3 linked regions of the Sphaerotilus microaerophilus genome follow. The protein of the gene in region 2 interacts with the protein of the main gene of each other region in a pairwise test. Links are inferred from orthologs where the notes say so. Each region holds a gene or a part of one and is shown on either strand. Other genes may lie near its edges.

What was found.
Region 1: the proteins of NGK70_RS25915 (region 2) and glnL interact in binary tests that used the Escherichia coli proteins (3 or more experiments, as listed by UniProt). The link is inferred for Sphaerotilus microaerophilus from one-to-one orthologs.
Region 3: the proteins of NGK70_RS25915 (region 2) and NGK70_RS13255 interact in binary tests that used the Escherichia coli proteins (3 or more experiments, as listed by UniProt). The link is inferred for Sphaerotilus microaerophilus from one-to-one orthologs.

The regions. Positions count from the first base shown.
Region 1 is NZ_AP025730.1:5,802,781-5,806,997, reverse strand. Bases 1-2,901 are described here. They hold glnL (nitrogen regulation protein NR(II)), read left to right. Parts: upstream 1-887; coding sequence 888-1,916; downstream 1,917-2,901. Other genes in these bases: ntrC (nitrogen regulation protein NR(I)), read left to right, coding at 1,976-2,901; NGK70_RS25185 (hypothetical protein), read left to right, coding at 304-816; glnA (type I glutamate--ammonia ligase), read left to right, coding at 1-152. Also shown: more of ntrC, read left to right, coding at 2,902-3,496; NGK70_RS25170 (Crp/Fnr family transcriptional regulator), read left to right, coding at 3,692-4,217.
Region 2 is NZ_AP025730.1:5,959,282-5,964,010, reverse strand. The notes cover bases 883-3,678. They hold NGK70_RS25915 (P-II family nitrogen regulator), read left to right. Parts: upstream 883-2,009; coding sequence 2,010-2,348; downstream 2,349-3,678. Other genes in these bases: NGK70_RS25910 (ammonium transporter), read left to right, coding at 2,383-3,678; NGK70_RS25920 (TorF family putative porin), read left to right, coding at 1,236-1,973; NGK70_RS25925 (YifB family Mg chelatase-like AAA ATPase), read right to left, coding at 883-986. Also shown: more of NGK70_RS25925, read right to left, coding at 1-882; more of NGK70_RS25910, read left to right, coding at 3,679-3,912; gshA (glutamate--cysteine ligase), read left to right, coding at 4,091-4,729. UniProt on the Escherichia coli protein: Involved in the regulation of nitrogen metabolism. Regulates the activity of its targets by protein-protein interaction in response to the nitrogen status of the cell.
Region 3 is NZ_AP025730.1:3,046,824-3,051,955, reverse strand. What follows is about bases 1,141-4,339. They hold NGK70_RS13255 ([protein-PII] uridylyltransferase), read left to right. Parts: upstream 1,141-1,520; coding sequence 1,521-4,139; downstream 4,140-4,339. Other genes in these bases: NGK70_RS13250 (phosphate/phosphite/phosphonate ABC transporter substrate-binding protein), read left to right, coding at 4,221-4,339; map (type I methionyl aminopeptidase), read left to right, coding at 1,141-1,469. Outside these bases: purL (phosphoribosylformylglycinamidine synthase), read right to left, coding at 1-513; more of map, read left to right, coding at 660-1,140; more of NGK70_RS13250, read left to right, coding at 4,340-5,132.

The sequences.
Region 1 (4,217 bases), 160 kb from region 2 along the record:
AGAACCTGGACAAGGACCGCGGCTTCCTGACCAAGGGCGGCGTGTTCACCGATGCCTACATCGACGCCTACATCGACCTGAAGATGCAGGAAGTCCAGCGCATGCGCATGACGACCCACCCGATCGAGTTCGACATGTACTACGCACTGTGAGGTGTGCCGGTGGCGGGCCTGGGCCTGCCACCCTCGCACCATCCAGAAAAAAGGACGGCCTGCGGGCCGTCTTTTGCATGGTGCCGGGCCGCTTGCCAGGCTTGGCGGTCCGGCTTGTCTACCGTTCGGGGCCTTTGCGCGATACTGGTTCATGCTCATTCGAAATGCGACGCCGCTGCTGGCGGGCCTGATGTTGCTGTCTGCTGCGGGGCAGGCGGTGGCCCAGGGCCGCGAGGTCTACCGCTGCCCCGGCAACCTCTACACCGACCAGATCAGTCCCAAGGAGGCCATGGAGCGTGGCTGCAAGACCCTCTCCGGCGCGCCGGTGACGGTGGTGCAGTCGCCACCGCGGCGTGCGCCGACGGCTGCCGGTGGCGTGGCATCGGCAGCGCCCGGGCGGCCCGAGAACCGCATCGATCCGGCCGAGCAGCGCGCCCGCGACAGCGACGCGCGCCGCATCCTGGAAGCCGAGCTGCGCAAAGAAGAAGAGCGCCTGGCGCAGCTGCACAAGGACCTCGTCCAGGGCGAGGCGGAGCGCCGGGGCGACGAGCGCAACTTCGCGCGCTACCAGGAGCGTGTGGCCGAGCTCAAGGCCGCCGTGGCGCGCAAGGAGGCCGATGTGGCGGCGATCCGGCGCGAGCTGGCCAAGCTGCCTGCCCCATGAGCGGCTTGCGGCCGGCCAGTGCGGGTCGTGGCGAGAGCGGGCGCTACGAGGCCTTCGATCACCTGGCGACGATGGTGGCCGTGCTGCGTGCCGCGGATGGCTGCTGCCTGTTCGTGAATGCCGCCTTCGAGGCGGCGCTGGGCCTGCCCCGCCGCGCCCTGCTGCGGCGCGGCCGGCTGTTCGACTGGTTCGTCGATGCCTCCGCGCTGGTGACCAACTACCAGGCCGTGGTGGCCAACCAGTACAGCACCGTGCGGCTGGAGGCCCTGCTGCGCCGGCCCACCGCGCCACATGCCGAGCCGCTGCCGGTGCACGTCATCGTCACGCAGGTCGACCACGGCGAGACCATCCTGCTGGAGCTGGTCGAGATCGAGCAGCAGGCCCGCCAGGACCGCGAGACCCGCACGCTCGACCAGGTGCGTGTGACCAAGGAGCTGATCCGCAACCTGGCGCACGAGATCAAGAACCCGCTGGGGGGCATCCGCGGCGCGGCCCAGCTGCTGGAAATGGACTTGGCCGACGCCACGCTCACCGAGTACACGCAGGTCATCATCCACGAGGCGGATCGCCTGCAGGCACTGGTGGACCGGCTGCTGGCGCCGCACCGGCGCCCGCACATGGTGGCCGACGTCAACATCCACGAGGTGCTGGAGCGGGTGCGCTCGCTGGTGCTGGCCGAGTTCTCCAGGGGCCTGACGATCGTGCGCGACTACGACGCCTCGTTGCCCGAGTTCCGTGGCGACCGTGAGCAGCTCATCCAGGCGGTGCTCAACATCACCCACAACGCGGCGCTGGCGCTGGCCGAGCGGCGCCAGGCAGGCGATGCGCGCATCGTGCTGCGCACCCGGGCGGCACGGCAGGTCACCATCGGCCGGCAGCGCTACCGGCTGGCACTGGAATTGCATATCGAGGACAACGGACCCGGCGTGCCGCCCGAGATCCGTGATCGCATCTTCTTCCCCCTGGTGTCCGGGCGGGAGGGGGGCTCGGGCCTTGGGCTGACGCTGGCGCAGGACTTCATCCAGCAGCATCAGGGCCTGATCGAGTGCGAGAGCGAACCCGGGCGCACGCTGTTCAAGATACAGATCCCGCTGCCGTAGCCGAGCTGCTCCAGGCCTGGCGCCGTGCAGCGATCCCTTCTGCACACCACGGGCGAAGCATGAAACCCATCTGGGTCGTCGACGACGACCAATCCATCCGATTCGTGCTCGAAAAGGCGCTTGGCCGCGAAGGCCTGCCGGTGCGCAGCTTCACCAACCCGCGTGACGTGCTGGCGGCGCTCGACGATGACGTGCCGCAGGTGCTGGTGAGCGACATCCGCATGCCGGGGGGCTCCGGCATCGACCTGCTGAGCAAGGTCAAGGAGCGTCACCCAGGATTGCCGGTCATCATCATGACCGCCTACTCTGACCTCGACAGCGCCGTGTCGGCCTTCCAGGGCGGTGCCTTCGAGTACCTGCCCAAGCCCTTCGACCTGCCCAAGGCGGTGGAGTTGATCCGCCGCGCGGTCGAGGAGAGCCTGCGAGAGGAGAGCGTGGACGAGCAGGCCACCGAGGTGCCGGAGATGCTGGGCCAGGCGCCGGCCATGCAGGACGTGTTCCGTGCCATCGGCCGGCTCAGCCAGAGCAACGTCACGGTGCTGATCACCGGCGAGTCCGGCTCCGGCAAGGAGCTGGTGGCGCGTGCGCTGCACCGCCACAGCCCGCGCGGCGACCTGGGCAACAAGGGGCCCTTCGTCGCCATCAACACCGCGGCGATCCCGAAGGACCTGCTGGAGAGCGAACTGTTCGGCCACGAGCGCGGCGCCTTCACCGGCGCGCAGGCCACGCGGCGCGGGCGCTTCGAGCAGGCCGAGGGCGGCACGCTCTTCCTCGACGAGATTGGCGACATGCCCTTCGACCTGCAGACGCGCCTGCTGCGCGTGCTCAGCGACGGGCAGTTCTATCGCGTGGGCGGCCACCAGCCGCTGAAGGCCAACGTGCGCGTGATCGCCGCGACGCACCAGAACCTGGAGGATCGGGTGCGCGACGGGGTGTTCCGCGAGGACCTCTTCCACCGCCTGAACGTGATCCGCCTGCGCCTGCCGCCGCTGCGCGAGCGGCGCGAGGACATCCCGGGACTGGCGCGCCACTTCCTGCAGCGCAGCGCCAAGGAGCTGGGCGGCGAGCCCAAGCGCATCTCCGAGGCCGCCCTGCAGCAGATCGTGCAGTTCGACTTCCCCGGCAACGTGCGCCAGCTGGAGAACCTCTGCCACTGGCTGACGGTGATGGCGCCAGCCCAGGTGATCGACCGCAAGGACCTGCCGCCGGACGTCCTGGGCTCCGGCACGCCCCTGCCCCCACCGGCCGCGGCGCCCGGGGTGCCTGCACCTGCCGCACCGGCCGGGGGTGTTGTCGACGGCCGTGTCCATGCCAATGCCAATGGCCATGCGGATGCCGCGCCCGCAGACCTGCAGGCCCTGGCTGGCGGCACCTGGCTGCCGGACCTGGAGCGTGAGGCGCGCAGCCTGCTGGAGCAGAACCAGCCGGATGTGTGGGAGCACCTGACGCGCCAGTTCGAGGCCCGGCTGATCCTCACGGCGCTGGCGCTCACCAAGGGCCGTCGCATCGAGGCAGCCCACAAGCTGGGCATCGGCCGCAACACCATCACGCGCAAGATCCAGGAACTCGGGCTGGATTGAGCGCCAGGGCGATGGAGGCCGGGGTATGTCTGGGCCCCGGTGTGAGTTGGCGCAGATCCTGCGTGCAACAGCGCCCATCGGCGGGGCGAGCCTTGACATGCCTCAACCGTCGGGCCGGCGACTTGGGAGACAGTGCAGCAGCACTTTTGCTGACCTGCCCTACTTTCCTGCGCTGCCGTGGAGACCTTGGATGTCATGGCTGCAGGCACCGCTTCCCGTGCCTGCACACCGCCCCGCCCGCGCCGTCGTCTGGCGGCGGCACCGCCATCCCCTGCCGATCCGGCGCCGTGGCAGCAGGTGCTGGGCGGGCCTGCGCTGAGCGCCTCCGAGTTCTCCCTGCTGGTGCGGCTGGCCGAACGGCACAGCATCGCTGCTGGCGACGCTGTGCTCGACTGCCATGTGCCGGCACGCTCGCTGGTGCTGCTGATGTCGGGCGACGTGGTGCTGGGCTCGCGCGCGGCCGATGGCGGCCTGCGCACCGAGCGCAGCGTCACCGGGCCGGCCTGGCTGGACGTGACCGCTGCCTGGCTGGACCAGCCCTACGCGATGGAGGCCCAGGCCCTGTCCGACGTGGTGATTGCCGAGCTGCCGATGGAGCGGCTGCGACCCCACCTCGCCACCCACCCCGCGCTGGCGCTGCGCCTGTGTGCCAACCTGGCCCAGCGGGTGCATGAACTGACCATCGCCTCGCGCAACCTGCTGCACAACGACGCGCCGGCCC
Region 2 (4,729 bases):
ATGCGGATGCGGCCGCTGTCGAGCGGCTCACGCATCGCTTCCAGCGCGGCGCGGGGGTACTCGGGCAGCTCATCGAGGAAGAGCACACCGTGGTGGGCCAACGAGATCTCGCCCGGCCGGGGCGGCGAACCCCCACCCACCAGTGCCACCGCCGAGGCGGTGTGGTGGGGCGCGCGCAGGACGCGCCGTGCCCAGCCGCGCGGGTCGAACTGCCCGGCCAGGCTGAGGATCGCGGCGGATTCGAGCGCCTCCTCCTCGCGCAGCGGCGGCAGCAGCCCGACCAGGCGCTGCGCCAGCATCGACTTGCCGGTACCGGGTGGGCCGACGAACAGGACGCTGTGGTTGCCGGTGGCCGCGATCTCCAGCGCCCGCTTGGCCTGGGTCTGCCCCTTGACGTCACGCAAGTCCGGCCAGGGCGGGGGGGCATCCGGGGCGGCAGGTTGCGGCGTGGCCAGCGCCTGGGCGGTCTCGGCGGGCTGCAGCGCCTGCACCACATCAAGCAGGTGGTCGGCCAGGCGCAGCTGCAGGCCGGGCACGCGCGCGGCTTCCATTGCGCTGGTGCGTGGCAGCACCAGGGTGCGCGTGCTGCCAGCACGTTGCAGGGCCACGGCCATCGCGAGGGCGCCGCGCACGTCGCGCAGGTCACCGGCCAGCGACAGCTCGCCGGCGAACTCCAGCCCCTCCAGATCGCCCTGGATCTGGCCGCTGGCCGCGAGGATGCCCACCGCGATCGGCAGGTCGAAGCGTGCGCCTTCCTTCGGCAGGTCGGCCGGTGCCAGGTTGACGGTGATGCGCTTGTTGTGCGGGAAATCCAGTCCGCTGCTCTGCAGGGCGGAGCGCACCCGCTCGCGCGCCTCCTTGACCTCGGTGTCGGCCAGCCCGACCAGCGTGAAGCTGGGCAGGCCGTTGGCGAGATGCACTTCGACGGTGACGTCGGGTGCTTGCAGCCCGAGCAGGGCGCGGCTGTGGACCAGGGCGAGTGACATGGTGTAGGAGGTGGCGGGCGGGGCCCCATTTTGAGAACCAGATCACGCCGCGGCTCTCCCTCCAAAGGGTGGTGCACCCGGATGGTGCGGCGTGGGGCGGCGTTCTTGGTGCGTGCCCGTGCCGGGTCGGCGCGGGCTGCGCCAAGGGGGGGCGCGCCACGCCTTGTTACGCACGGACGTGCTTGGCATGGAAGCTGCAGTGTCTGCTTCGGTACCGCCCTCTTCGACCTCAATACCTGGAGTTTCCGCATGAACCACGTCGCCAAGTTTTCCGCCCTGGCCGCTCTCGCTGTTGCCGGCATGGCGCCTCTGGTCGCCCGCGCCGATGACGGGCTGTCCTTCAACGCGGGCGCCGTGTCCGACTACCGCTACCGTGGCATCTCCCAGACCCACCTGAAGCCGGCGCTGCAGGCGGGGGCCGACTACACCAAGGGTCCGTTCTACGTGGGCACCTGGGCCTCCACGATCAAGTGGATCAAGGATGCCGGCGGTGACGCCAACGTCGAGCTGGATGTCTACGGTGGCTACAAGGGCGAGATCGTCAAGGACCTGGGCTACGACGTGGGCGTGCTGACCTACGTCTACCCGAAGAACAAGCTGGCAACGAGCGCCAACACCACCGAGGTCTACGGCGCGGTGTCGTTCGGTCCGGCCACGCTGAAGTACTCGCACAGCCTGACGAACCTGTTCGGCTTCGTGGACAGCAAGAACTCTGGCTACCTGGACCTGAGCGCCAGCTTCGAGGTCGGGCCGGTGTTGGTGGCGCCGCACCTTGGTTACCAGAAGGTGGCCAAGAACGGTGACTACTCCTACACCGACTACTCGCTGACCGTCAGCAAGGAAGTCGTCAAGGGCCTGACGCTGAGTGGCGCATTGGTCGGCGCCGACACCAAGAAGATCGCTGGCACGCCGGCCTACTATTACGCCCCGAAGGACAAGGATCTCGGCAAGGCCGGCCTGGTCGTCGGCGCCAAGTACGCCTTCTGAGCGCCCAGCACCCAGCATCCGCATCGGAGTTCCACCATGAAAATGGTCACCGCCATCATCAAGCCCTTCAAGCTCGACGAGGTGCGCGAAGCCCTCGGCAACATCGGCGTGCAGGGCATCACCGTCACCGAGGTCAAGGGCTTCGGCCGCCAGAAGGGCCACACCGAGCTGTACCGCGGCGCCGAGTACGTGGTCGACTTCCTGCCCAAGGTGAAGATCGAAGCCGCCGTCGATGACGCGGTGGTCGATCGCGTCATCGAGGCCATCGAAGCTGCCGCGCGCACCGGAAAGATCGGCGACGGGAAGATCTTCGTCTGCCCGATCGAGCAGGTGCTGCGCATCCGAACCGGCGAGACCGGCAAGGACGCCCTCTGAGCCCGGCAACCCCTCCGCAAGAGAGACAACCATGTTGAAGAAATTCCTCGCCAGTCTGGCGCTGGGTGTGGCGCTCCTCGGCTTGGCCGGGGTGTCGCATGCCCAGGCCGCTTCCGATGCCGCCGCGACGGTGTCGGCCCCGACCGCAGCGGCCTCCGCCACAGCGGCTGCTGCTGCACCTGCACCTGCGGAGGCGGCTTCGACCGCCGCTCCGGCTGCCGCCGCCGCATCGGCCCCCGTGCCGAACAAGGGTGACATCGCCTGGATGCTGGTGTCCACCCTGCTGGTCATCCTGATGGCCATTCCGGGCCTGGCCCTGTTCTACGGCGGCCTGGTGCGCAGCAAGAACATGCTGTCGGTGCTGATGCAGGTCTTCGTCACCTTCTCGCTGATCACGGTGCTGTGGGTCGTGTACGGCTACAGCCTGGCGTTCACCGAGGGCAATGCCTTCATTGGCGGCTTCGACCGGCTCTTCCTGAAGGGCGTGTTCGACCCGGCGGCAGGCACCTTCGCGATGGCGGCCACCTTCTCGAAGGGCGTGGTCATCCCGGAAATCGTGTTCGTCGCCTTCCAGGCCACCTTCGCGGCCATCACCTGCGGCCTGATCGTGGGCGCCTTCGCCGAGCGCATCAAGTTCGGTGCGGTGCTGCTGTTCATGACGCTGTGGTTCACCTTCAGCTACCTGCCGATCGCCCACATGGTGTGGTACTGGATGGGCCCGGACGCGTACACCGGCAAGGACGTCGTCGACGCGATGAACGGCAAGGCCGGCCTGATCTGGCAGTGGGGCGCGCTGGACTTCGCCGGCGGCACCGTGGTGCACATCAACGCCGCCGTGGCGGGCCTGGTGGGTGCCTACATGCTGGGCAAGCGGGTGGGCTACGGCCGTGAAGCCTTCACGCCGCACTCGCTGACGCTGACCATGGTCGGTGCCTCGCTGCTGTGGGTGGGCTGGTTCGGCTTCAACGCGGGTTCCGCGCTGGAAGCGGGCAACAGTGCCGCGCTGGCTTTCATGAACACCTTCGGTGCGACCGCTGCGGCCGTGCTGGCCTGGTGTGCGGGTGAAGCGCTGCTGAAGGGCAAGGCCTCGATGCTGGGTGCAGCCTCGGGTGCGGTGGCTGGCCTGGTGGCGATCACGCCGGCTGCGGGCAACGTCGGCATCGTCGGGGGCCTGGTGATCGGCTTCGTCGCCGGTTTCGCCTGCCTGTGGGGTGTGAGCGGCCTCAAGCGCCTGCTGGGTGCTGATGACTCGCTGGACGTGTTCGGTGTGCACGGCGTGGGCGGCATCGTCGGTGCCCTGCTGACCGGCGTGTTCAACAGCCGGGCGCTGGGCGGCCCGGGCCTGGTGACCGACTGGGTTTCGGCCACCGTGGGCAGCAACGGCGTGTTCGACCAGTTCCTGATCCAGGCCAAGGCGGTGGGCGTTACCGTGGTGTGGTCGGCGGTGGTCGCTGCGGTCTCGTTCAAGGTCGTCGACCTCGTGATCGGCCTGCGGGTCACCGAGGAAGAAGAGCGCGAGGGCCTGGACATCTCCTCGCACGGCGAAACGGCCTACCACGGCTGATCGACCGATTTCGGTTCCGTTTCCCCCGAAAGGGCCGCCTCGTGCGGCCCTTTTCTCATGCGGCCTTGCGTCCGTGAGGGCCTCCCCCATCTGAATCACTCCGCGCGTGGGTCGCCCTTTGGCACACTCACGGCATCGCTTCATCCACTGGCGCGCCTTGGTCGGCGCCCGAGACAGCATGGTCCCCCACCTCGTCACCGCACTGAATGGCCCGATCAATGAACTGGAGGCGCGCATCATCGACTCCATGCCGGCCATCGAGCGCTGGTTCCGGCTGGAGTGGATGGAGCACACGCCGCCCTTCTACACGTCGGTGGACATCCGCAACGCCGGCTTCAAGCTGGCGCCGGTGGACACCAACCTGTTCCCGGGTGGCTGGAACAACCTGACGCCGGCGATGCTGCCGCTGGCCGTGCAGGCGGCGATGGCTGCGATCGAGAAGATCTGCCCCGAGGCCAAGAACCTGCTCCTCATCCCCGAGAAGCACACGCGCAACACCTTCTACCTGAGCAACGTCGCGCGCCTGCGCCAGATCTTCAGTCTGGCGGGGCTGAACGTCCGCCTGGGGTCGCTCGATCCGGAGGTCAAGGCGCCCACCACCTTCGAGCTGCCCGACGGTGATTCGATCACCGTGGAGCCGTTGCTGCGCAGCAAGCGCCGTCTCGGGCTGAAGGACTTCGACCCCTGCACGGTGCTGCTCAACAACGATCTGTCCGCCGGCATCCCGGATGTGCTGCGCGGGCTGCACGAGCAGTACCTGCTGCCCCCGCTGCATGCCGGCTGGGCGGTGCGGCGCAAGAGCAACCACTTCCAGTCC
Region 3 (5,132 bases), 2.9 Mb from region 2 along the record:
GTGCGCCAGCGGCTCGGCCGGCTGCGCGTCGAACAGGTGGCGCGCCGCCTCACGCTCCCAGGCCACCGATTCGGTCATGCGGTCGTGCAGCAGCAGGGCGCAGGCCTGCCGCTCGGCCTCGCTCAGGCCCTTGTTCGACTTGAAGGCGTCCAGCAGGCCGCTCTTGAGCTGCAGGCGGAACTCGGTGACGCGCTCGACGCGGTGCACCGCCGCGTTGCCCAGGCCGCAGTTGTGGGCGATGTCGGTGGCCTTGGAGGCCCAGGGCGAGACCGTGCCCAGGCGCGGCATCACCACGACCAGCTCGGCCTCGCCTTGCGGCGCGGCATAGGGCTCGCCGTAGGTCAGCAGCGCGGCGAGCTTGGCCTGGACGGCCTCGTCCAGCGCGGCATCGCTCCAGACCCAGTGCACGTGCCGCGCACTGACACCGGTGATGCGGGCGTTGACGGCCTGCAGGCGCGGCAGCAGCGCCTGGGCGCGGAAGGCGGAAAGGGCGTTGCCGCCCTCGAAGTGCATCAGGTGCTTGGAGGGCTGGGCAGAGGTGGAAGACACGCGTGGGGTTCCCGTGAGCCGGCGGCAGGCAAAACGGTAATTTTAGGCGAGCGGCCCCAGGCAGGCCCCAGACCGGCTCTGAATAGGGGTGGGTGTGATAATCCGACCCCATGTCGATCACGATCAAAACCGAAGCGGACATCGCCGCGATGCGCGTGGCCTGCCGCCTGGCGGCCGAGGTGCTGGACGTCCTGGCTGCCCATGTCAAGCCTGGCGTCACCACCAATGAACTGGACCGCATTGCCCACGATCACATGGTGAACGTGCAGGGCTGCATCCCTGCTCCGCTCGACTACGCACCGCCGGGCTACCAGCCCTACCCGAAGTCGATCTGCACCTCGATCAACCACCAGGTCTGCCACGGCATCCCGAACGACAAGCCGCTCAAGAACGGCGACATCGTCAACTGCGACATCACCACCATCAAGGACGGCTGGCACGGCGACACCAGCCGCATGTTCGTGGTTGGCGAGGGCTCGATCGCCGCCAAGCGGCTGTGCCAGCTCACCTACGACGCCATGTGGAAGGGCATCGTGAAGGTGCGCCCGGGCGCGCGCCTGGGCGACATCGGCCATGCGATCCAGACCTTCGCGGAGAACCAGGGCCTGTCGGTGGTGCGCGAGTTCTGCGGCCACGGCATCGGCCGCAAGTTCCACGAGGAACCGCAGGTGCTGCACTACGGCCGCCCAGGCACGCTGGACGTGCTGCAGCCGGGCATGGTCTTCACGATCGAGCCAATGATCAACGCCGGCCGGCGCGAGATCAAGGAAGCCGGTGACGGCTGGACCATCGTCACCAAGGACCGCTCGCTGTCGGCGCAGTGGGAGCACACCGTGCTGGTCACCGCGACGGGCTACGAGGTGCTGACGGTGTCGCCCGGCATGCCGCCGATCCCGGCCTTTGTCAACGCGGGCGCCTGAGCGTGCCGGCGGGCGCGCACGGCCACCGTCCTGGTCACGGGGAAGGTCCTGATGCTTGATCTCACGGCACTGCGCAACGAGTTGCGCGAGCACCGCCGGGCGCTGATCGAGGGCTTCAGCAGCGCGCGCCCGACGGTGGAGGCCGCCGTGCGGCTGATCCGCCAGCTCAGCCGCGAGGTGGACGGCACGCTCCATCGGCTCTGGGAGGGCTCGACCCTGCCGCGTGGCGCGGCCCTGGTGGCGGTGGGCGGCTACGGGCGCGGTGAGCTGTTCCCCTATTCCGACGTCGATGTGCTGCTGCTGCTGCCGGGCGAATTGGAGACGGCTGCGGGCGCCAACGCAGGCGCAGCCGCGGCCGCGGCCGACGAGGCCCAGCGCGAATCTCAGCGCGAGTCGATCTCCGCCTTCATCACCGCCTGCTGGGACATCGGCCTGGAGATCGGCTCCAGCGTGCGCAGCGTGGCCGACTGCGTGCGCGAGGCGCGCAGCGACGTCACCGTGCAGACGGCGATGATGGAGGCGCGCTTCCTGGCCGGCTCACGCCGCCTGTACGACGAGTTCCGCCGTGCCACGCAGGCCGTGCTGGAGCCGGCGGTGTTCCTGCGCGCCAAGGCGCTGGAGATGGAGCAACGCCACGTCAAATATGAAAACACGCCCTACGCGCTGGAGCCCAACTGCAAGGAAAGCCCCGGCGGGCTGCGCGACCTGCAGGTGCTGCGCTGGGTGGCGCTGGCCGCCGGGCTGGGGCACTCCTGGCGTGACATGGCCACCAAGGGGCTGATCACGCCCTTCGAGGTGCGCCAGCTGCAGCGCAACGAGGGCTTCCTGAAGCTGGTCCGTACCCGGCTGCACGTGGTGGCGGGACGGCGCGAGGACCGCCTGATCTTCGACCTGCAGACCGCCGTGGCGGAGAGCTTCGGCCACACCCACACCGCCGAGCGGCGCGCCAGCGAGGCGCTGATGCGCCGCTACTACTGGGCGGCCAAGGCAGTGGCGCAGCTCAACCAGATCCTGATGCTCAACATCGAGGAGCGCGTCAACGGCTCGCAGGACGCGCCGATGCGGCCGATCAACGAGCGCTTCTTCGACCGCGGCGGCATGCTGGAAGTGGCCAGCGACGACCTGTACCAGCGCGACCCGCACGCCATCCTCGACACCTTCCTGACCTACCAGCAGGCGCCGGGCATCCAGGGCCTGTCGGTGCGCACACTGCGCGCGCTCTACAACGCCCGCGAGTACATGGACGCTGCCTTCCGGGCCGACCCGGAGAACCGCCGGCTGTTCCTGGAGATCCTCAAGCAGCCACACGGCCAGACCCACGTGCTGCGGCTGATGAACAGCAGCTCGGTGCTGGGGCGCTATCTCTGGGTGTTCCGCCGCATCGTCGGGCAGATGCAGCACGACCTGTTCCACGTGTACACCGTGGACCAGCACATCCTGATGGTCGTGCGCAACATGCGCCGCTTCTTCATACCGGAGCACACGCACGAGTACCCCTTCTGCTCGCAGCTGGCCGCGCACTGGGACAAGCCCTGGGTGCTGTACGTGGCCGCGCTCTTCCACGACGTGGCCAAGGGCCGGGGCGGCGACCATTCCGAGCTCGGCGCCGTCGAGGTGCGGCGCTTCTGCCGCGACCACGGCATCGAGCGCGAGGACGCCCGGCTGATCGAGTTTGTGGTCAAGGAGCACCTGACCATGTCGCGGGTGGCGCAGAAGGAGGACCTGTCGGACCCCGACGTCATCGAGGCCTTTGCCCGCCACGTCAGGGACCCGCGCCGGCTGACCGCGCTGTACCTGCTCACCGTGGCCGACATCCGCGGCACCAGCCCCAAGGTCTGGAACGCCTGGAAGGGCAAGCTGCTGGAGGATCTGTTCCGCGCCACGCTGCGCGCCCTTGGCGGTGCCAAGCCCAACATGGACGCCGAGATCGACCAGCGCCAGCAGGAGGCGCGCCAGATGCTCGCGCTGCACTCCATGCTGCCCGGTGCGGAGGAGGCGCTGTGGAAGACGCTGGACCTGAACTACTTCGCCCGCCACGACAGCGGCGAGATCGCCTGGCACGCCCGCGCCCTGAACCGCCGGGTCGACACCCCGACGCCGCTCGTCAGCGCCCGCCTCTCTCCGGTGGGCGAAGGGCTGCAGGTGCTGGTCTACGCGCCGGACCGGGCCGATCTGTTCGCCCGCATCTGCGGCTACTTCGATGCCGCGCGCTTCAGCATCCTGGATGCGCGCATCCACACCACCCGGGCCGGCTACGCGCTCGACACCTTCCAGGTCATCACCCCGGAGAGCAGCCAGGCCTACCGCGACCTGATCGCGCTGGTCGAGAACCAGCTCGCGGCCGCGCTGGTCAACGAAGGGCCGCTGCCCGAGCCGAGCCGCGGCCGGCTGTCGCGGCGCGTCAAGTCCTTCCCCGTCACCCCGCGGGTGCAGCTGCGCCCGGACGAGCGCGCCCAGCGCTGGCTGCTGTCGGTGTCCGCCAGCGACCGCTCCGGCCTGCTTTACAGCGTCGCGCGGGTGATCGCGCAGCACCACCTCAACCTGCAACTGGCCAAGATCAGCACGCTGGGCGAGCGGGTGGAAGACACCTTCCTGATCGACGGCCCGGCGCTGCAGCACAACCGCGGCCAGCTCGAGTTCGAGACCGAGCTGCTTGACGCGCTGGCCTGATCCGAGCGCCATCAGATCGCGTGTAGGAGCCACGCCACGCCCCCGAAGGAACGCACCGCAAATGGGCGTCCAATGGAGCCCATGCAAAATCAGCTAACCCGCGAGAACGTGATGCGACGCAACTTCCTGAATCGCCTGGGTGCGTGGGGTGCCCTGGGTCTGACTGGCCTGGGCCTGCTGGCTCCCGCCGCCGCGCGGGCACAGGACGCACCACCGTCCACCGGTGCCAGGTCGCGCACGCTGAGCTTCGGCATCGTGCCGCAGCAGTCGGCCAGCGAACTGGCGAGGCTGTGGATCCCGGTGATCGCCGGGCTGGCCGAGCGCTCGGGCGTGCCGCTGCGCTTTGCCACTGCCCCCGACATCCCGACCTTCGAGAAGCGCCTGGCCGCCGGGGCGTATGACCTCGCGTACATGAATCCGTACCACTACAGCGTCTTCGCCCGCCGGCCCGGCTACGTGGCCTTCGCCAAGGAGAAGGGCCGCCGGCTGCGCGGCATCGTGGTGGTGCGGCGCGACTCGCCGATCAAGGACATGACCGAGCTGGCCGGCAAGGCCGTGGCCTTCCCCGCACCCGCCGCGTTCGCGGCCACCGTGCTGGTGCGCGCCGAGTTCGAGCGCACCCATGTGCCGATCCGGCCGGTGTTCGTCAACTCGCACGAGTCGGTCTACCTGAACGTGACTCAACGCCAGTTCGAAGCGGGCGGCGGCATCCAGCGCACCCTGCAGACCCAGGACGCCGCCGTGCGCGACGAGTTGCGCGTGCTGTGGCAGACCAAGGACTACACGCCGCACGCCTTCGCGGCGCACCCGCGTGTGCCGGCCGCCACGCTGCAGTCCCTTCGCCAGGCCATGCTCGCGGCCGACACCGATCCGCGCAGCCGGTCGGCCCTGGATGGCATCGGCTTCAAGGGCTTCGAGGCCGCACAGGATGCCGACTGGAACGACGTCCGGGCCCTGGGCATCCAGACCCTGGCCGCGCTGCTGGCCGAATGA